3 regions of the Pararhizobium qamdonense genome follow, and region 3 is predicted to be linked to each of the others. Evidence: predicted binding sites of a transcription regulator. Region 3 holds the regulator's gene; each other region holds the start of a gene.
What was found. Region 3 encodes PhoB, which activates phosphate uptake and scavenging genes when phosphate is short. Its sites were predicted from a motif close to TGTCATNNANCTGTCAT; they were not measured.

Region 1 (6,935 bases), 830 kb from region 3:
AGGGCACCAACCTGCTTGGCGTCAAGGCCGTGATCGCCCAGTCGTTCGAGCGTATCCACCGCTCCAACCTCGTTGGCATGGGCATTGTGCCTTTCGTCTTCGAGGAAGGCACGACCTGGGAATCGCTTGGCCTCAAGGGCGACGAGAGCGTCACGATCGATGGCCTGTCCAACGTCCAGCCGCGCGAAAAGCGCGTTGCCAAGATTACCTATGCCGACGGCACGGTGAAGGACGTTCCGCTGATCTGCCGCATCGATACGCTCGATGAGGTCACCTACATGAACAATGGCGGCATTCTGCAGACGGTTCTGCGTGATCTCGCGGCCTGATGCATCCTTGATGCTGATAGGAACGAAGCCGGGGCTTTCACGAGCCCTGGCTTTTTTGTGATCGCGGCTGCTCAGGCCTCACTCCAACGTGATTTTCCGTTGAAAGAGGAGCGGCGTATGAAGGAGGCCGACAGAGACTGTACGCCTGTACAACACCGTGAAATACAGACCGTTCAATGCCGAAAGCCCTTGCCATGGAAGTGCCGATGTCCGCATCAAGTACCGTTTGCCGTATCATGCTCGCCTGTGGCCTTGGCCTCTTGGCGATGCCGGCGGTGGCGCAGGACGCGGGCAAGCCGGCCGGCGTCGTTGAACTGTTCACCAGCCAGGGCTGCTCGTCGTGCCCGCCGGCGGATGCCGCCTTGAAGACGCTGATCGACGACGGCAAGGTCGTGGCGCTGTCCTATCACGTCGATTACTGGAACTATCTCGGCTGGGCCGATACGCTGGCTTCCAAGGACAACACCGCCCGGCAATATGCCTATGCCAGAATGTTCGGCCGCAGCGGCGTCTATACGCCACAGGCCGTGCTCAATGGCCGCGATCATATCAATGGCGCGGATCTGAACGGAATCAACAACCGGCTTTCATCGATGGATGCCGCCGGAAAAGGCCTTGCCGTCCCGGTCTCGGCCAGCGTCAACAAGGATGAGATGACGATCAAGATCGGCGCCGGTACCGGCAAGGCCAATGTCGTCGTTGTCTATTTCAACCGCGAGAAGCTGGTCGACGTTCAGAAGGGCGAAAACAGCGGCAAGAAGATTTCCTACTGGCACTCGGTGCGCGACATCCAGACGATCGGCATGTGGGATGGCAAGCCCGCCGACTTTGTTCTGCCGGCCTCCGTCCTTAATGAAGGCGAAAATGGCGGCTGCGCCGTGCTGTTGCAGAAGATGAAGGACAGCGAGACGCCCGGCGCCATCGTCGGAGCGACGACAGTGATGGCGGAGACGACCGCCAACTGACGGTCAGGGCGCTTTTGACGCCGATATGGTTCGGCCCGGCAGCATCGAGGGGCTGGGGCTGAGGGTTCGAAGATGCCGGACCGAACCGGCCATGTTTTGCAGATGCAAGCAGCACCCGAGCCACACGGCGTCTGGAGCAGCCGCGCCCGAAGGACGCTTGCCGCTCCATTGCTGCACCGCTTAAGGCAGAAAAATCCTCAAACAGACATGCAGGCCGGTCACGAGGAAGGACTTCCCAGTGCCAACGAGCGCGAGTTTCCGTGTCAATTGGGGCGACGATTTGTTTGAAATGCGGCACGCTGAAAAAAGTCTCCCACAATTGCGCAGGGCGTTGCGGCTTGCTTTTCGCCCAAGGTCAGGCAAACTGTAACCGTCCTGTCACAAAAAAAGGCCGGAGTACCGATGACTGATCAGCCGGATTTGCCGCAAGGCGAGACCCGTTCCGAAAGGCAGAAATCATCCGATGTGGTTGTTAACCTGCAGGAATATCGCAGCAGCAATCAGGACCAGCTCCCCATCACCTTCCACCGCCGCGAACTCGATATGATCCTCAGGGTCTACGGCCGCATGGTGGGCGAAGGCGAATGGCGCGATTATGCCATGGACCATCTGCGCGACAAGGCCGTGTTCTCGGTTTTCAAGCGGTCGGGGGAAATGCCGCTGTTCAGGATTGAGAAAAACCCGAAACTGTCAGCCAAACAGGGCGCCTTCAGCGTCGTCAACACACATGGCATGATTCTGAAACGCGGCCATGACCTGCAGCAGGTTCTCAAAGTCTTCGACAAGATGCTCAAGGTCATCAAGAGCTGATCAGCTGCGATAGAGCGTATCGGGATAAAGGCCGGGCTCCGGATCGCTCGTCAGGCCTTCGCCGAGCGGCAATTGCATGATGATCGTATCGAGCCAGCGGCCATGCTTGAAGCCCGTGCCCCTCATCAGCCCGCCATGCTCGAACCCCGCAGCACGGTGAACCGCGACGGAGGCCGGATGCGCTGCGCCTATAACGGCGACCATCTGGCGGAAACCGAGTTGCGTGCAGCGCCGGATGAGTTCTGCAAGCAGCGCCTTGCCCACACCCTGCCCGCGCGCCTCCGGCGCCAGATAGATCGAATCCTCGACCAGGAAACGGTAGGCGGTGCGGGTGCGGAATGCCGAAGCATAGGCATAGCCCAGCAGCAGACCACCCGCATCGACAGCAGCGATGTAAGGATAGCCATTGCCGGTGATGAGAGAAAAGCGCGCGGCCATTTCGGCTTCGTCCGGCGGCGTCATTTCGTAGGATGCCACCCCGTTCAGCACCGATTCGCGGTAGATATCAGTTATGGCCGGGATGTCGGATGAGGTCGCGTCGCGCAGGGTGAAGGACATGGGCAAACCTGTCTGGGAGAATAATCCCGTTTGCCATATCGCATTCAGGCATTCAAGCGTGCAGCTTGCAGAAACTGGGCAACAAAAAAGGCGGCCGAGGCCGCCTTTTCAGATCTATGTCCGTTCCGGACTATTCTTTGTTTCCAAGGAAACGCAGCATGAACAAGAACAGGTTGATGAAGTCGAGATAGAGGGTCAGCGCGCCCATGATGGCCTTGCGGCCAGTGGCTTCAGCGCCTTCTTCTTCGAAATACATTTCCTTGATCTTCTGGGTATCGTAGGCGGTGAGGCCTGCGAAGATCAGAACACCGATGGCCGAGATCGCAAAATCAAGCGCCGAAGAGGCGAGGAAGATATTGACGATCGAGGCAATGATCAGGCCGAACAGGCCCATCATCAGGAACGAGCCCATGCCCGACAGGCTACGCTTGGTGGTGTAGCCGTACAGCGACAGGGCACCGAACGAAGCGGCCGTGACAAAGAACGTCTGGGTGATGCTCTGGCCGGTGTAGATCAGGAAGATCGACGACAGCGAGAGACCCATCAGACCGGCATAGACCCAGAAGGTCGTCTGCGCGGCGGATACGCTCATCGAGTTGATGCGGAAGCTCATGTAGAACACCAGAGCCAGCGGCGCGAGCATGACAACCCACTTCAGCGGGCTCACATAGATCGCCTGACCGAAAGCTGTCAGCTGTCCGTCTGCAAAAGCGAACTGGAACGCAGCAAAGGCCGCGATACCGGTGATCGCCAGACCGAGGGCCATCAGGTTGTACACCTTGAGCATATAGGTGCGCAGACCTTCGTCGATTACGGCCCCCGCCTGTGCGCCGGCAGGCGACATTCGGGTTTGGTAGTTTCTAAGATCAGCCATTGTTTCCTCTTTAAAAGCCCCGGTTAAGTTTACGGTGTCGGGCGGTAAGGGCGCATCCCTTTTTTAAAGGTGCCAGCCACTTAACCCAGGCGCCGCTGCGGGGCTCCAGCATGCCTAAAGGGAATATGATGTCGAAATACGACTTGCACAAGACCGGCAGCCCGCAGAATCCGCCAAAATGCGGATTCTGCGGGCTTTCGAGGGGTAGCGTTAACGGTTAACTGCCCTTCACAGCTCGCGCAGGACGGGTGCAGCCTTCTGCCCAAGCACTCGCCAGGTGCCGGCCAGACCGAAACCCACCGTGACGATCAGCGCAACGGCCATGGTGACAAGCGCCACATCGGGCAGGAAGGAGGACGGCAGCTTCATGATGTTACTGACCACGAACCAGGCCGCAACCCCGCCGGCAAACAGCGCGAAAATCGCCGTCGACAGTCCAAGCATGGCGTATTCGTAGCAGAAGGCGCGGATCAGCGTCGAGCGTGTAGCGCCCAGCGTCTTCAAGACCACGGCATCATGGGTGCGGGCCCGGTTGCCCGCCGCGAGCGCTCCGGCAAGCACCAGGATGGAGGCAACCAGCGCCACGGCGGCTGCGGCACGGATCGCTGTCGCCAGCTGGCCGACCAGCACATTGATGATATCGAGCGCATCCTTGACCCGGACACTGGTGATGGTCGGATAGGTATTGGTGACGGCCTTCAGCGTCGCCGCCTCCTCTGCAGCCGTCGCACCCGGATCGATCACCGTGGCAAGCCAGGCATGCGGCGCGCCGGCAAAGGTATTGGGCGAGAACACCATGACGAAATTGATCGACAGGGATTCCCACTCGACCTTGCGGAAATTGGCGATCTTGGCCGTCAGGCTGCGGCCGAGCACGCTGACGGTCACGGTATCGCCGATCTTCAGGCCAAGTTCGCCAGCCTCTTCGGATGAGAACGACACCAACGGTTCGCCGGTATAGTCCGGTGCCCACCAGTCGCCTTCGGTCAAAGTCGAATTTTCCGGCCGGTTCTTGGCATAGGTGATGCCGCGGTCGCCGCGCAGCACCCATTGACCGGCAGGCGGCACATTCATCTTGGTGACGTCCTCACCGTTGAAGGCGAGGATACGGCCGCGCAGCATCGGCACTTCGATGACCTTGCCCTCCGGCAGGCTTGTCTGCAGAAGATTGCGGAACCCCTCGACCTCGGCGCCCTGAATATCGACGAAGAAGAAATTCGGCGCCCGTTCCGGCAGGTTGCCGGTCAGCTCGCGGCGCAGGTTGCCGTCGATCAGCGCCAGGGTGACCAGAAGCGCCAGGCCGAGGCCGAGCGACAGGACGACCGAGGGGGTGAGCGCGCCGGGCCGATGGATATTGCCGATGGCCAGCCGGAGCGCCGGCGAACTGACGCGCGGCGCACGGCGGGCAAGCGCCGCCACCAGAATGGCGACACCGCGCAACACGACGAATGAAAAGGCGATGGCCCCGAGGAAGGTCAGCGAAATCGTCCGGTCATAGGCCGTGAAGATCGCAAGACCGGCAAGCGCGCCAAGGCAGATCGCCGCCGCCACGAGATAGGGCCAGGACGGCAGCCGGGCCCGCTCGAACCCCTGCTCGCGAAACAGCGCGGTTGCCGGCACTTCGCGGGCATGGCCGAGCGGCAGGATGGCAAAGGCAAGCGACGTCAACAGGCCGAACACCGCAGCAAGGCCAAGCGCACCCGGATAGAGCTGGAACGCCGTCGAAACCGGCAGGACGCCCGCCAGAAACTGCGCTGCAATAAACGGAATGAGCGCGCCGAGCACAAGGCCGATGCCGATGCCGATGAAGGCGATCAACAGGATCTGGATGAGATAGATCGTGGTGACCATCGAAGCAGGTGCGCCGACGCACTTGAAGGTGGCTATGACGCCGCGCTTGGAATCGAGATAGGCGCGCACCGCATTGGCGACGCCCACACCGCCGACGATCAGCGCCGTCAGGCCGACCAGTGTGAGGAACTGCGAAAAGCGGGTGATATTGGCCGTCAGCGCCGGAGCGGCATTCTGGCTGGTGCGAATGGACCAACCGGCCTGCGGAAACTTTTCCTCCGCCTGCCTGCGCAAGGCGGGCACACTGGTGCTATCTGCGACCTTGACCTTGTAGGTATGCTCCACCAGGCTTCCCGTCTGCACCAGTCCCGACGCGTCGAGCGCCTGTTTCGAGATCATCAGGCGCGGCGCAAAACCAAAGCCGTCGGACAGCGCATCGGGCTCGCGCACGATCGTGCCGGCGACGCGAATGCGGGCGGTTCCGAGCAGAATTTCATCGCCGGTCTTAAGCCCAAGCCGCTCCAGCAAAAGCGGCGCGGCCAGCGCGTCGTAGACACCATTGTTTTCAGCCAGCGCCTGGGCCAGCGGCACCGCCGGTTCGCTTTCCAAGGTTCCGTAAAGCGGATAGGCAGCATCGACCGCTTTCAGCTCCACCAAAGCCTGGTTTGAGCCATCCGGCAGCCGGGCCATCGAGCGCAGGCCGGATGAGACGGCGACCGTGCCGAGGCTGTCGATAAACGTTTTTTCCTCGTCGGTGGCGACACGGTTGTTGAGCTCGAAGCGGATATCGCCGGCCAGAAGCTCGCGGCCCTGGCTGGCGATCGAGCCGGTGATCGACTGCGATAGGGAATTGACCCCGGCAATGGCGGCCGTTCCCAGCGCCACGCAAGCGAGGAAAATGTAAAAACCCCGAAGGCCGCCGCGCATTTCGCGCAGCGCCAGACGGAGGGCCAGACCAAGACGGAAACGACCGGATATAGCGGCCCTCATGCGGACACGGCCTTGGACAGCGGCGTGGCAGCGGGTTGTTCATGCCCCGACCCGGAGACGATCTCGCCAGAGCGGACGCGCACTTGGCGCGAGCAGCGGGCGGCGAGCGACGCGTCATGGGTCACCAGAACCAATGTCATGTCGCGCTCGGCCTGTTTGGAAAAGATCAAGTCGGCAACCTGCTTGCCGGTTTCGCCATCGAGATTGCCGGTCGGTTCGTCGGCGATCAGAAGCTTGGGCGACGGCGCCAGCGCCCGGGCGATGGCAACGCGCTGCTGCTCGCCGCCCGACAGCTGGCCGGGATAATGCGACAGCCGCTCGCCAAGACCAACGGAGATCAACTCCTGCCGCGCGATCTCGAAAGCATCGCGGACATTGGCAAGCTCGAGCGGCACGGCGACATTTTCCAACGCCGTCATGTTGGGGATCAGATGGAAGGACTGGAAGACGATGCCGATATTGCGGCCGCGAAATTCCGCCACCCGGTCTTCGCTCAAATTATGCAGCGGCGTGCCGTCAATGATGATCTCGCCGCTATCCAGGCGCTCCAGCCCTGCCAAAACCATCAGCAGCGTCGATTTGCCCGATCCGGACGGACCGACGATCCCGACGGATTCG
Region 2 (6,935 bases), 2.0 Mb from region 3:
CAGACCTTGCCGTCCGATGCCCCGGATGTCGTCGAGGTGCGTGGCGAGGTCTATATGGCCAAGAGCGACTTTTTGGCGCTGAACGCGCAGATGCTCGCTGAGGGCAGGCAGACCTATGTCAATCCGCGCAACACGGCGGCCGGGTCGCTGCGCCAGCTCGATGCGGCGATCACGGCCAGCCGCAAGCTGAAATTCTTCGCCTATGCCTGGGGCGAGATTTCGCAAATGCCTGCCGATACCCAGTTCGGCATGGTCGAGGTCTTCAAGCGCTGGGGGTTCCCGGTCAATCCGCTGATGCAGCGGCTGTCGTCGATCGATGCGATCCTCGAGCACTACAACAAAATCGGCCTCAAGCGTCCCGATCTTGATTACGATATTGACGGCGTGGTCTACAAGGTGGACCGGCTGGATCTGCAGCAGCGCCTGGGCTTTCGCTCGCGTTCGCCGCGCTGGGCAACCGCGCACAAGTTTCCAGCCGAGCAGGCATTCACGACAGTCGAGAATATCGACATCCAGGTTGGCCGCACTGGCGCGCTGACGCCGGTGGCGCGGCTGACGCCGGTCACGGTCGGAGGTGTCGTGGTGACCAATGCGACGCTGCACAATGCCGATTATATCGAAGGCATCGGCAATGGCGGCGAGCGCATCCGCGAGGAAGAACACGATATCCGCATCGGCGATACCGTCATCGTCCAGCGGGCAGGGGATGTGATCCCGCAGGTGCTGGACGTGGTGATGGAGAAGCGTTCGGCAACGGCTGAGCGCTATCCGTTCCCCAAAATATGCCCGGTCTGCGGCAGCCACGCGGTGCGCGAAAGAAACGAAAAGACGGGCAAGCTCGATTCCGTCACCCGCTGCACCGGTGGCTTCGTCTGCCGGGCGCAGGCGGTCGAGCATCTCAAGCACTTCGTCTCGCGCAATGCCTTTGACATCGAGGGGCTGGGGTCCAAGCAGATCGACTTCTTCTTCGAGGCCGAAGACCCGTCGCTGTCGATCAAGACGGCGCCCGATATTTTCACGCTGGAAAAGCGGCAGAATGCCTCTACGCTCACCAAGCTCGAAAATATCGACGGTTTTGGCAAGGTCAGCGTCCGCAAGCTCTACGATGCGATCAACGACCGGCGCCAAGTCGCGCTGCACCGGCTGATCTACGCGCTCGGCATCCGCCATGTCGGCGAAACCACGGCCAAGCTTCTGGCGCGCTCCTACGGAAGTTATAGCGCCTTTGCGGAAGCCATGAAGGCCGCCAGCGATATCACCTCGGAAGCCTGGAGCGACCTCAACACGATCGACGGCATCGGCGATGTGGTGGCCCGCGCGATCGTCGAGTTCTTCAAGGAACCGCGCAACATGGACGTGGTCTCGCGCCTCCTGGACGAGGTCACGCCGCAGGATGCGCAAGCGCCTGTCGCCAGCTCGAGCCCCGTCGCCGGCAAGACCGTCGTCTTCACCGGTTCGCTGGAAAGAATGACGCGCGACGAAGCCAAGGCCATGGCCGAGCGGCTGGGCGCGAAGGTTGCGGGCTCGGTGTCGAAGAAGACCGATCTTCTGGTCGCGGGCCCCGGTGCCGGCTCCAAACTGGAAAAAGCCCGCGAACTCGGCGTCGAAACCACCGATGAGGACGGCTGGTTTGTCCTAATCGGTGGGTAAGAGCTATTCCTTCGCCTTAAAAGCTTTCCCCGTTCCCCTGTCTTCTCTATGACGGCTGCCAGATTTGTGACAGTTTCGTGACAACGCGAAGATAGGTGGATGAACAATGCTGGGTTGGTTTCGCAAGCTTTTGCCGCGCGAAGACAAGTTCTTTGAGCTTTTCGAGGCGCATTCGCGCACGGTCGTCGGTGCGGCCGATGAATTGAAGGCGCTGCTTGCCGCAGAGGGCGATCTCGACGCACATTGCGACCGCATCGTCGCACTCGAATACCAGGCCGACGCGATTACCCGCGATGTGCTGCAGGCGGTGCGCCTCAGCTTCATCACGCCGTTCGATCGCGGCGATATCAAGGACCTGATCCAGTCGATGGATGATGCCATCGACATGATGCACAAGACGGTCAAGACGATCCGTCTGTTCGAGCAGAAGAGTTTCGATCCCGGCATGCGCGAGATGGGCGTTCTTATCGCCGATTCCGCCAAGCTGGTGGCAGAAGCGATCCCGTTGCTCGACCGGATCGGCGCCAATGTGCCGCGCCTGACCGCGATTGCCGAAGCGGTCAACCGGCTGGAGGAGCGCTCCGACCAGTTGCACGATGAGGGCCTCAAGGATCTGTTCCTGCGCCACGGCAACTCGAACCCGATGGCCTATATCATCGGCAGCGAGATCTATGGCGAACTCGAAAAGGTGGTCGACCGTTTCGAGGACGTCGTCAATGAAATCAGCGGCATCCTGATCGAGAACGTCTGATGGACGCGACACTCGCTTTGCCGCTGCTTATCGCCCTTATCGGCGTCGCGCTGTTCTTCGACTTTCTCAACGGCCTGCACGATGCCGCCAATTCGATCGCCACGATCGTCTCGACGCGGGTCCTGCGGCCGCAATATGCCGTCATGTGGGCGGCGTTTTTCAATTTCATCGCCTTCCTGTTCTTCGGCCTGCATGTGGCCGAGACGCTTGGGACCGGCATTATCGATCCCTCCATCGTCACGCCACAGGTGATCTTCGCCGCCCTGATGGGAGCGATCATCTGGAACATCGTCACCTGGATTTTCGGCATCCCGTCAAGTTCGTCGCATGCGCTGGTGGGCGGACTGGTCGGGGCAGGGCTTGCCAAGACCGGCGGCGACGCCATCGTGCTGAGCGGCCTTTTGAGAACCGTGGCCGCGATCTTCATGTCGCCGATGATCGGTTTCATGCTGGCGCTGCTGCTCGTGCTGATCGTCTCCTGGGTTTGCCTGCGCCAGACGCCGTTTGCCGTCGATCGCAGTTTTCGCGGCCTGCAGTTCATCTCGGCCTCGCTCTATTCGCTCGGTCATGGCGGCAATGACGCGCAAAAGACCATGGGCATCATCGCCGTGCTCCTGTTCAGCCAGGGCTATCTGGGGGAGACGTTCTATGTGCCGTTCTGGGTGGTCATCACCTGCCAGTCGGCCATGGCGCTCGGCACCCTGTTCGGCGGCTGGCGCATCGTGCACACGATGGGCTCGAAGATCACCAAGCTCAATCCGATGCAGGGTTTCTGTGCCGAAACCGGCGGAGCGATCACGCTGTTTGCGGCGACGTGGCTCGGCATTCCTGTCTCGACCACGCACACCATTACCGGCGCGATTATCGGCGTTGGCGCGGCACGGCGGGTCTCGGCCGTGCGCTGGGGGCTGGCGGGCAATATCCTGATCGCCTGGGTGGTGACGCTCCCGGCGGCAGCGCTGATCTCCGCTCTGTTTTATTTCGCGGCGGGACTGCTCTGAAAACGTGAAGCGCGGCGAACTGCTCGAAACGGTTTTGCCGCGCCTCAATGCATCCGGATGGGGATCTGCCCGGCGAAGCCTCTCGCCAGGAGCACGGCGGTCTGCTCCGGCGGCAGCGCCTTGCCGTAGCGATAACCTTGGCCCGCCTGGCATCCCAGCCGCCGCAAGCTGATTTCCTGCTCCTCGGTCTCGATGCCTTCGGCGATGGTCTCCAGACCGAGTTCGTTGCTCATCATCAACATCGCCCTGGTGATGGCCGCATCATGGGGGTTTTCGGTCATCTCGGAGATGAATGCCCGGTCGATCTTCAGTGTCGTCAGCGGAAATCGTTGCAGCGAGCTCAAGGAGGCAAAGCCGGTTCCGAAATCGTCGAAAGCAATGCCGACGCCGAGATCGCGCAGGTGGTGCACGGCTTCGAAGGCGTTGTCGTCGTTGAGAAGCGCGATCGTTTCCGTCACCTCAAGGCCAAGTGCTGACGGGGGCAGGTTATGGTCTGAAAGCGCGCTGGTGACATGCTGGACGAGCGTGGAGGCGCGATACTGGGCGGCGAAGAGATTGACGCTGACCTTGATCGGCGGCAGGCCGCTTGCCCGCCATTGCGCCGCCTGCCGGCAGGCCTCGCGCAGCACCCACCAGCCGACCGGCAGGGCGAGGGCACTTGATTCCAGCGCCGGCAGGAAATCGCCGGGATAGAGCAGGCCGTGCTGCGGATGCTGCCAGCGGATGAGCGCTTCCACGCCCAGAATATGCCCGTCGTCGAGCGAGACCTGCGGCTGATAGTAGAGCACCAGTTCGCTATTCTTCAGAGCGCGCAGAAGCTCATCCTGGGTGGCGCGCCTTGCCAGCGAATCGTTGCGCATGTCAGGCTCGAACATCAGCATTTTACTGCCGCCGGCCTTTTTGGCGCGGTAGAGCGCAAAGTCTGCGCTGGCGAGCAGTTCCTCGGCATCGGTGCCATGCAGTGGCGCCAGCGCGACACCGATGGTTGCCGCCAGCTGGAAAACATGGCCGCCGACATCGAATGGCGCCTCGAAGCCGGACAGAACCGCGCCTATGGCGGTCATCGCTTCGTCAGGCTGCAGGTTACCGGGCAACAGGATGGCAAATTCATCGCCGCCGAACCGGGCCACCGTGACATCGGCCGACAGCACGGAGGGCAGCCGGACGGCGACGGCCTGCAGTAGGGCATCCCCGACGGCGTGTCCGAGACTGTCATTGACATCCTTGAAACCGTCGAGGTCGATGAGGGCGACGGTTGCTGTCTTGTTCTCCGACAGTTCCTCCTGCAGCAGGTTTTCAAAGCGGTGACGGTTGCTCAATCCCGTCAGGGTGTCCTGGTTTGCCATCCGCAGCAGCCGGGCATCGCGCTCGCGCCGTTCGGTAATGTCGCGGATGACCGCTCCCATGCCGACCCCGCGCTCGTCGTTCCAGATGGACAGCGAAATTTCGATCGGTACCTCGGTCTGGTCGCGTTTGCGGGCGACCACTTCGACGGTCTTGCCGATCAGCCTCGTCGTGCCTCCTGCCAGAACCCGCGCAAGGCCCGCATGATGGGCGCCGCGAAACCGGTCGGGAATGATGATGTCGATCAGCTGGCCTATCATCTCGTCCTGTTGATAGCCGAACAGGGTCAATGCGGCGCGATTGACGAATTCGATCCGCCCATTGGCAGCGATCGCGAAGAAAGCCAGCTCCGTCGCGTCGGAAAAGTTCATCACCGTCGAGCGGATGATTTCCGTCCGGCGCAAGCGCATCTGTTCCATCACCAGAGCGCCGAGGCGTTCGAGCGTCTTGCGTTGCTCGTCGCCAAAATCGTGGCGCGGCACGGTGTCCAGAATGCACAGCGCTCCGATGCGGAACCCCTCGTCGGTCGTCAGGGGCGTGCCGGCATAGAAGCGAAGGAAAGGTGCTCCGGTCACCAGCGGATTGCCGGCAAAGCGCGGGTCTCCCAGCATATCATCGATGACCAGAACATCGCCGCTTTCGATCGTATGGGTACAGACCGACATGCAGCGGGGGATATCCGGGAAATCGGCACCATGCATCGCCTTGAAGCCCTGCATGTCCTTTTCAACCAGCGTGACGAAGGCCATCGGGGTGTGAAAAAGCTCTGCGGCAAGCTGCACGATCGTGTCGAACCGAGGCTCCGGCGGTGTGCCGGAGATCCATAAGTTCGCCAATGCCTGCAAACGGTTGCCTTCGGTATCGCCGTCCGTATCCGCTTCAGCCGTATGCGTGTTCATTCGAAATCCCGATCTGGCCTTAAGGGTAGCCGCAGTATCTTTGCAGACAATGTCATGTTGCCACCCAGGATTTCCTCAAAATATTTGCAACCCGTTATCAAGCGCTGAAGAAAAGCTGTGAAATCTATTAGATATTACTATTACGTGTGCACGTCTACGGTGCCAGCTGGCGGCTTTCAACCTTCATCGGCTGCGGGGCGTCCGGCAATTGCACACGAAGCGAGTATTGGCCACGCTTGCAGCGTGCAGAACGGGATATGGCCGATTTTGATGCAGCCGGCGCTTCACGGCCGCCCTGATAAATTCGGCGCGACACCTGCCGCCAAATAGTATCCTATGGGGGCAGGCGGTCAAAGAACTGCCGGTGTCAACCAGAACCCGAGGAACACGCAAGCGATGAAACTGGCTACTCTGAAAGACAGTACCCGCGACGGCAAACTCGTCGTCGTCTCCAAGGATCTGACCCGCTGCTCGGAAGTCGGCCATATTGCCCGCACGCTTCAGGCCGCACTCGACGACTGGGCCCATGCCGGGCCGCGTCTCGCCCGCGTTGCCATCGGCGTCGAGACCGGTTCGCAGCCGACCATGCGATTTCACGAGCATGATGCCGCGTCGCCGCTGCCGCGCGCCTTTTTCTGGGCTGGCGGCTCCGGCGGTTTTGCGGGTCCCCGCGATCCCATCTCGCTTTCGGGCGATGTTTCGGATGTGACAGCGACGGCCCAACTGGCTGTGATCGCCGATGATCTCGACGCGCAGCCAGGCGCCGACGCGGCAAGTGACGCGGTGCTTCTCGTTCTCCTCGCCAACGACGTATCTGCGGACGGAGCCGGTCTTGCTTCGTCCTTTTCCCCGGTCGCCGTCACGCCGGACGAGCTGGATGGTTTGTCGGGCCTCTCTCTGCTTGTTCGCCGTAACGGCAATCCGGTTGAGGGTGGCAAGGGTGCTGCGGTGGATAGCGCGAAAGCGGTGGCTGCTGCTGCGGACAAGCGTTCGCTTGTCGCCGGCAGTCTCGTTGCAACCGGTTCGTGCCGGGTGACCACGGCTCTTTCCTTGGGCGACGTGGTTCGCGTCGAGCTGAACGACGGCACCGGACATTCCGTTTTTGGCGCGATCGAACAGACGGTGGAAACCCGCAGCAGGTGACGAGGCCGGGTTGTGGGGAAACCCGGAACCCGTTTCTCACACGGACAATTCCTGCCTTCAATTCTTGAATTGTCTTTTTGCACTGCACACGTTAGGACACTGCGCCGGGCGGATGCTTGCAGGAAAGCCCGGCGAGGCCAGCCGCCG
Region 3 (6,935 bases):
GAGACGCGCGTGCGGGTCGAGGGCTTTTCGAAGATCATCGCCAGCATCTTGCCGGCCAGCGGCTTTTCAGCTGTGCCAGCCTTGGTGTCGGCCTTGCGGACGCGGGCGTCCTCGATGATCGACCTCAAGTCGGTTGTCGTCATGGCAGAAAGATCGAGAAAATGTCTGGTACCGGCCATTCTATTCAAAGTCCTGTGTTTTTTCAGCGTGTCAGTGAAGCGTCGTTCAGGCCGATGCCTGTCGTCGCTCCGCTGTCAGCTGTTCGGCCGCGCGTTCAAGCCGCGCCAGGCCTTCACGGGCTTCATCGGCCGTCGTCACCAAGGGCGGCAGCAGGCGGATGACATTTTCGCCCGCAGGCACTGCCAGCAGTCTTTCCGCACGGATGGCCTTTAACAGATCGGCGGACGGAACCTTGGCCTTGATGCCGAGCATCAGGCCTTCGCCGCGGATTTCCTCGATGACATCGGGGAACCGATCGGCAAGCGAGGCAAGACCCTGGCGGAAGACCAGCGAGACATCGCGGACATGCTGCAGGAAATCATCCGCAAGAATGACGTCGAGAACGGCATTGCCGACGGCCATGGCCAGCGGATTGCCGCCATAGGTCGAGCCGTGGGTTCCGGCGACCATGCCGGAGGCGGCCTCTTCGGTCGCAAGGCAAGCGCCGAGCGGAAACCCGCCGCCAATGCCCTTGGCAACCGCCATGATATCCGGCGTGATGCCCGACCATTCATGGGCAAACAGCTTGCCGGTGCGGCCGACGCCGGACTGGACTTCGTCGAAAATGAGCAGCAGGCCATATTCGTCGCAAAGCGAACGCAGCTCCTGCAGGAATTCCTTCGGCACCGTGCGGATACCGCCTTCACCCTGGATCGGCTCGATCAGGATCGCGGCGGTCTCTTCGCTGATGGCAGCCTTCAGCGCCGGCATATCGTCGAACGGCACCTGATAGAAGCCCGGTGCCTTCGGGCCGAAGCCTTCCAGATATTTCGCCTGACCACCGGCGGCGATGGTCGCCAGCGTGCGGCCGTGAAAGGCGCCCTCAAAGGTGATGATGTGGAATTTTTCCGGCTGACCCTTGGAGAAATGATAGCGCCGTGCCGTCTTGATGGCGCATTCCAGCGCTTCGGCACCCGAATTGGTGAAGAACACCTTGTCGGCGAACGTTGCTTCCGTCAGGCGGCGGCTGAGGCTTTCCTGGCCGGGCACTTCATAAAGGTTCGACAGGTGCCAGACCTTGTCAGCCTGCGCCTTCAGGGCGGAGACAAGATGCGGATGCGCATGACCGAGCGAATTGACTGCGACACCGGCGGCAAAATCGAGATAACGGGTGCCATCCTCGGCAATCAGCCAGACGCCTTCGCCGCGCTCGAACCGCAAGGGTGCGCGTGCATACGTGTCATAAAGCGGCGTGGCATCGGCCATGGCGCATGTCTCCTCAAACCATCACGGCAATTGTATAATCGGCGTCGTCAACAGGGCTGTGACCAGCCGGTAAAAAATCAAAATGCCGCCTTGCGGCGGCCAGCGCACTATCTTCATTTCGCAGTGCAATGTCAACAAAAGCCCATGATTTCCGGCAATTCCCGTTGATACAGAGGATGTGATTTTTTTAGCCGGATACACTTGCAAAAATGCCACGCATCGCAAGCAAGTTGGGGAAAACTCAGAAATCGATTCGGCGGGATTCCCCTGACTCTTGTCAGGGAGTCCCCCGGGCTCTACGTTAAGAAACAACTACTAGAACGCATGCGGCGGACCTAGTCACCAAAAGTGTTATCGCGTTTCAGCCTTGGATTACATCCAGGGCCCGGTGAAGGATTCGACCATCACCAACGCTGGGAATGGAGACAAGACCATGAATTGGACTGACGAGCGGGTCGAAAAACTCAAGAAATTGTGGTCCGAGGGTTTGAGCGCGAGCCAGATCGCTGCACAACTCGGCGGCGTCAGCCGCAACGCCGTCATCGGCAAGGTTCACCGTCTCTGCTTGCCGGGCCGCGCCAAGGCCGGCGGCAGCACGGCAACCGCACGGGCCAAACGCCCTGCCCCGACCGCTGCACCACGCGCACCGAGCTTTACCGCAGCACGCATGACAGCCACCCGCACCGTGACCCGCACCACCGGCGCGACCGTCATGAAGGAAGAGGTCGAGATCGACGCGATCGAGGATCAGGAAACAGCGCCCGCCGGCAACAATGTCGTTGTTCCGATGTCGCGCCGCCTGGTGCTGACGCAGCTGACCGACCGCACCTGCAAATGGCCGATCGGCGACCCGATGAAGGAAGAGTTCCACTTCTGCGGCAACGATTCCCCGGACACATCCCCATACTGCACATTCCACGCCAAGCTGGCCTACCAGCCCTCCGGCGAGCGCCGCCGGGCTCGCTAAGGGCGGAACCTGCCTTGCGCTTCGTCAATCCCATCCCGTTCGTGCGGGATATCAGCATCTCGAAAGCCTTCTATGGCGAGAAGCTGGGACTGGCGATCAAGCAGGATTTCGGCGATTTCGTCCTGTTTGAAACGGGATTTGCCATCCATGAGGGCAAATCCCTGGAAACGACGGTTTGGGGACATCCGTCAGTCAGTTCCGGGGCCTATGGCCGTCAAAATGTCCTGCTCTATTTCGAACATGATCCTTTGGATGCGCTGTTTGCCCGCATCGCCGGTCATGTAATCCTCATCCATCCCATCGAGACCCAGCCCTGGGGACAGAGGGTATTCCGCTTTTACGATCCGGATGGTCACGCCATTGAAATTGGCGAACCGCTCGATCAGCTTTCCAGCGAATAGCCAGCACCGCGCACCGTGCGGATCACGTCCTGCATGTTGGAAAAGTTCAGCGCCTTGCGCAGGCGGCCGACATGCACGTCGACCGTGCGCTCATCGACATAGATGTCATGACCCCAGACACCGTCCAGAAGTTGCGAGCGCGAAAAGACGCGGCCTGGCGAGGCCATGAAGAATTCCAGCAGGCGAAACTCCGTCGGGCCCAGGCGGACCTCGCGGGTCTTGCGGTGGACGCGGTGGGTTTCGCGATCGAGTTCGATATCGCCGCATTTCAGCAGCGTTGACAGCACTTCGGGCTTTGCCCGGCGCAGCATCGCCTTGACCCGTGCCATCAGTTCCGGCGTCGAGAACGGCTTGACCACATAATCATCGGCGCCGGTGGCCAGACCGCGCACGCGCTCGCTCTCTTCGCCGCGTGCCGTCAGCATGATGATCGGCAGGCGTTCGGTTTCCGGGCGCTGGCGCAGCCGGCGGCACAGTTCGATGCCGGAAACGCCCGGCAGCATCCAGTCGAGGATGAGGAGATCGGGAAGACGTTCCTGCAGGCGCATTTCCGCCTCGTCGCCACGATTGATCGTATCGACTTCGAACCCTTCGGCCTCGAGATTGTATCGGAGGAGGACGCTGAGCGCCTCTTCGTCTTCAACAACAGCAATTCTTGGCAACATTCAGTTCTGCTCCTTGGCGCCCGGCCGGCTGGCCGAAGGCTTGCCGAGCGGCTCCAGCGGCCGCTCGCGCATTTATCCGTAAGATTTCACTTACTTTACTGTGGGCATCAATTGCCGATTGCGCCAACCGTATTGGCCGTATCGTCCTTCGGACGCTCGCCAACCGGCTGTGCGCCAGTCGCCATGTAGTAGATGGTTTCGGCGATATTGGTGGCGTGGTCGCCGATACGCTCGATGTTCTTGGCGCAGAACAGGAGATGCGTGCAGGGCGTGATGTTGCGCGGGTCTTCCATCATGTACGTCAGGAGTTCGCGGAACAGCGAGGTATAGATCGCATCGATCTCATTGTCGCGTTCGCGGATGCTGTTGGCCTTTTCCGGCGAGCGCGAAGCGTAGACATCGAGCACTTCCTTGAGCTGAACGAGCGCGAGCTCGGCCAGATGCTCCAGGCCGCGCGCCAGCTGCCGGGGCAGGCTGGCATGGGCAACGGCGATGACGCGCTTGGCGTTGTTCTTGCCGAGATCGCCGACGCGCTCCAGATCGGCCGCGATGCGGATCGATCCCATGATTTCGCGCAGGTCCGCCGCCATCGGCTGGCGTTTGGCAATGGTGACGATCGCCTTCTCGCCGATCTGGCGCTCGGCCTCGTCGAGAATGGCATCGTCGGAGATGACCTTCTGGGCGAGCGCCAGGTCGGAATTGACCAGGGCGCGCACGGATTCGGCCACCATCTGTTCGGCCAGGCCGCCCATCTCGGAGATGCGCCGGGTCAGGTACTTCAGATCTTCGTCATAGACGGAAGCAATGTGCGTAGACATGATTGTTTTTCCTTGCGATCACAATCCGGGTTGGAAGACCACCACCCTGCCCTCATGACAGGGTGGCGAAAGCGTCCTCAGCCGAAGCGGCCCATGATGTAGTCTTGGGTCCGCTGGTCGTCCGGATTGGTGAACATCTTGTCGGTGTCGTTTTCCTCGACGAGATTGCCGAGATGGAACATGGCGGTGCGCTGCGAGACGCGGGCGGCCTGCTGCATCGAGTGCGTGACGATGACGATCGTATAGTTCGTGCGCAGTTCGTGGATCAGTTCCTCGACCTTGGCAGTCGCGATCGGATCCAGCGCCGAACAGGGTTCGTCCATCAGGATGACTTCCGGGCTGACGGCAACGGCGCGGGCAATGCACAGGCGCTGCTGCTGACCACCGGACAGGCCGGTGCCGGATTCGTGCAGGCGGTCCTTCACCTCGTTCCAGAGACCAGCCTTTTGAAGGCTCGACTCGACGATCTGGTCAAGCTCGGCCTTGGTGCGGGCGAGACCGTGGATCTTCGGACCGTAGGTGACGTTCTCGTAGATCGACTTCGGGAACGGGTTCGGCTTCTGGAAAACCATGCCGACGCGGGCGCGCAGTTCGACGACGTCGATGCTCGGGTCGTAGATATCACCGTCGTCGAGGGTGATCTTGCCGGTGACGCGGCAGCTGTCGATCGTGTCGTTCATGCGGTTGAGTGTGCGCAGGAACGTCGACTTGCCGCATCCGGACGGGCCGATCAGCGCGGTGACGGTGTTTTCACGGACGTTGAGGTTCACATCGAAAAGCGCACGCTTTTCGCCATAATATACCGAAACGTCCTTTCCGATCATCTTGAAGGGAACAGTGTTCATTTTCTGGTCCAGCGCCTTTTCAACTGCTGCTTCTGACATCATGTTCATGTTTCTACCTCACTACCAGCGCCGCTCAAAGCGACGCCGCAACAGGATTGCGCCCAGGTTCATGACGACGAGGAAGATCAAGAGGATCATGATCGCACCCGAAGTCCGTTCGACAAATGCACGTTCGGCTTCGTTGGCCCACATATAGATCTGGACCGGCAGAGCAGTGGACGGGTCCATCGGCGAGCCCGGATAATCGACCACGAAGGCCACCATGCCGATCAAAAGAAGCGGCGCGGTTTCGCCGAGCGCATGCGCCAGGCCGATGATGGTGCCCGTGAGCACGCCTGGCATGGCGAGCGGCAGGACATGGTGGAAGATGGTCTGCATCTTCGACGCGCCAAGACCCAAAGCTGCCGAGCGGATCGACGGCGGCACCGCCTTCAAGGCTGCGCGGGTGGCGATGATGATCGTAGGAAGCGTCATCAATGTCAGCACCAGGCCACCGACGACGGCGGCCGAACGGGGCATGCCGGCGAAGTTGATGAAGATCGACAGGCCGAGCAGACCATAGACGATGGAGGGAACCGCCGCGAGGTTGTTGATATTGACCTCGATCAGATCGGTCAGCCGGTTCTTCGGCGCAAACTCCTCCAGATAGATCGATGCCGCAACGCCGATCGGAAGGGCAAGCGCCAGGACGATCAGCATCATGTACAGCGAGCCGAGTGCGGCGACGCCAATACCGGCGGCTTCAGGACGGCTGGAGGCACCATAGGTGAACAGGCCGGTGTTGAACTGCTTGGCCATTGCGCCGGTTTCGGTCAGCTTTTTCATCCATTCGAGCTGCTGATCCTTCACCTTGCGGTTGGCTTCGGCAACGGTCAGGTCGATCTGGCCCTTGTTGGCGCTGTCGATATTGCCTTCTGCGAGCAGAGAGACATTGGCGGTCGTGCCGATGATGGCCGGATTGGCAACCACCAGATCGCGCAGTTGCGTGCGGGCACTGGCCGAAACCATGTCCGTTGCCTGCTTGACGAGCGGCCTGTTGGCAGGATCGATGCCAAGTGCCTTGATCAGCGCGTCACGCACCAGAAAAGGATAGTTCGCCGTCATCAGCTTGGACGGATTGGCGCCACGCTCGTTCTTCGGATCGATGATCTGTTCCGAAAACTCGATCGGCAGGGTGATCGCCGTCTGCTGGAAGGCCGTGTAGCCCTTGGAGACGACGGTCCACAACAGAACGAAGAGGAAGAACAGGCCGATCAGGATTGCCGTCAGGCCGTAAGCCTTGAAGCGGCGTTCGGACGCGTAGCGCTTCTTGATGCCGATATCGCGTCTTGTCTGCGCCGGGCGCACGAAGGTGGACTGTACGGAGGATGTCATGTCGGTCATTCGTACTGTTCCCGATACTTGCGCACGATGTAGAGTGCATAGATGTTGAGGCAGAGCGTGATGGCAAACAGCGTGATGCCGAGAGCAAACGCCACCAATGTCTGAGGCGAGTTGAACTCGAGGTCGCCCGTCAGCTGATTGACGATCTTGACGGTGACCGTGGTCATCGCCTCGAACGGGTTGAGCTGCATGCGGGCGGCAACACCGGCAGCCAGCACCACGATCATGGTCTCACCGACAGCACGCGAAGCCGTCAGAAGCAGAGCACCGACGATGCCGGGAAGTGCTGCCGGCAGGATGACGCGCTTGATGGTTTCGGAGCGGGTGGCGCCAAGACCGAGCGAGCCGTCGCGCAGCGAACGCGGCACCTGCGTGATGATATCGTCCGACAGGGAGGAGACGAACGGGATCAGCATGATGCCCATGACGAG

Region 1: PYR65_RS02765 (DUF2794 domain-containing protein) is a predicted target of PhoB. The motif match lies at 1,660-1,676, and genes of this name have one in related genera.
Region 2: PYR65_RS10190 (DUF47 family protein) is a predicted target of PhoB. The motif match lies at 1,717-1,733, and genes of this name have one in related genera.

What each region holds. Positions count from the first base shown of each region.
Region 1 covers NZ_CP119566.1:564,381-571,315, reverse strand. Annotated here, with positions in the region: gene acnA (aconitate hydratase AcnA) at 1-329, shown strand, start outside; gene PYR65_RS02770 (DUF1223 domain-containing protein) at 536-1,294, shown strand; gene PYR65_RS02765 (DUF2794 domain-containing protein) at 1,697-2,104, shown strand; gene PYR65_RS02760 (GNAT family N-acetyltransferase) at 2,105-2,662, opposite strand; gene PYR65_RS02755 (Bax inhibitor-1/YccA family protein) at 2,793-3,536, opposite strand; gene PYR65_RS02750 (ABC transporter permease) at 3,765-6,317, opposite strand; gene PYR65_RS02745 (ABC transporter ATP-binding protein) at 6,314-6,935, opposite strand, start outside.
Region 2 covers NZ_CP119566.1:2,126,317-2,133,251, forward strand. Annotated here, with positions in the region: gene ligA (NAD-dependent DNA ligase LigA) at 1-1,650, shown strand, start outside; gene PYR65_RS10190 (DUF47 family protein) at 1,757-2,401, shown strand; gene PYR65_RS10195 (inorganic phosphate transporter) at 2,401-3,402, shown strand; gene PYR65_RS10200 (putative bifunctional diguanylate cyclase/phosphodiesterase) at 3,447-5,645, opposite strand; gene PYR65_RS10205 (fumarylacetoacetate hydrolase family protein) at 6,042-6,788, shown strand.
Region 3 covers NZ_CP119566.1:4,098,369-4,105,303, forward strand. Annotated here, with positions in the region: gene argF (ornithine carbamoyltransferase) at 1-179, opposite strand, end outside; gene PYR65_RS20075 (aspartate aminotransferase family protein) at 226-1,425, opposite strand; gene PYR65_RS20080 (GcrA family cell cycle regulator) at 1,859-2,392, shown strand; gene PYR65_RS20085 (VOC family protein) at 2,407-2,793, shown strand; gene phoB (phosphate regulon transcriptional regulator PhoB) at 2,775-3,458, opposite strand; gene phoU (phosphate signaling complex protein PhoU) at 3,566-4,276, opposite strand; gene pstB (phosphate ABC transporter ATP-binding protein PstB) at 4,354-5,169, opposite strand; gene pstA (phosphate ABC transporter permease PstA) at 5,182-6,504, opposite strand; gene pstC (phosphate ABC transporter permease subunit PstC) at 6,501-6,935, opposite strand, start outside.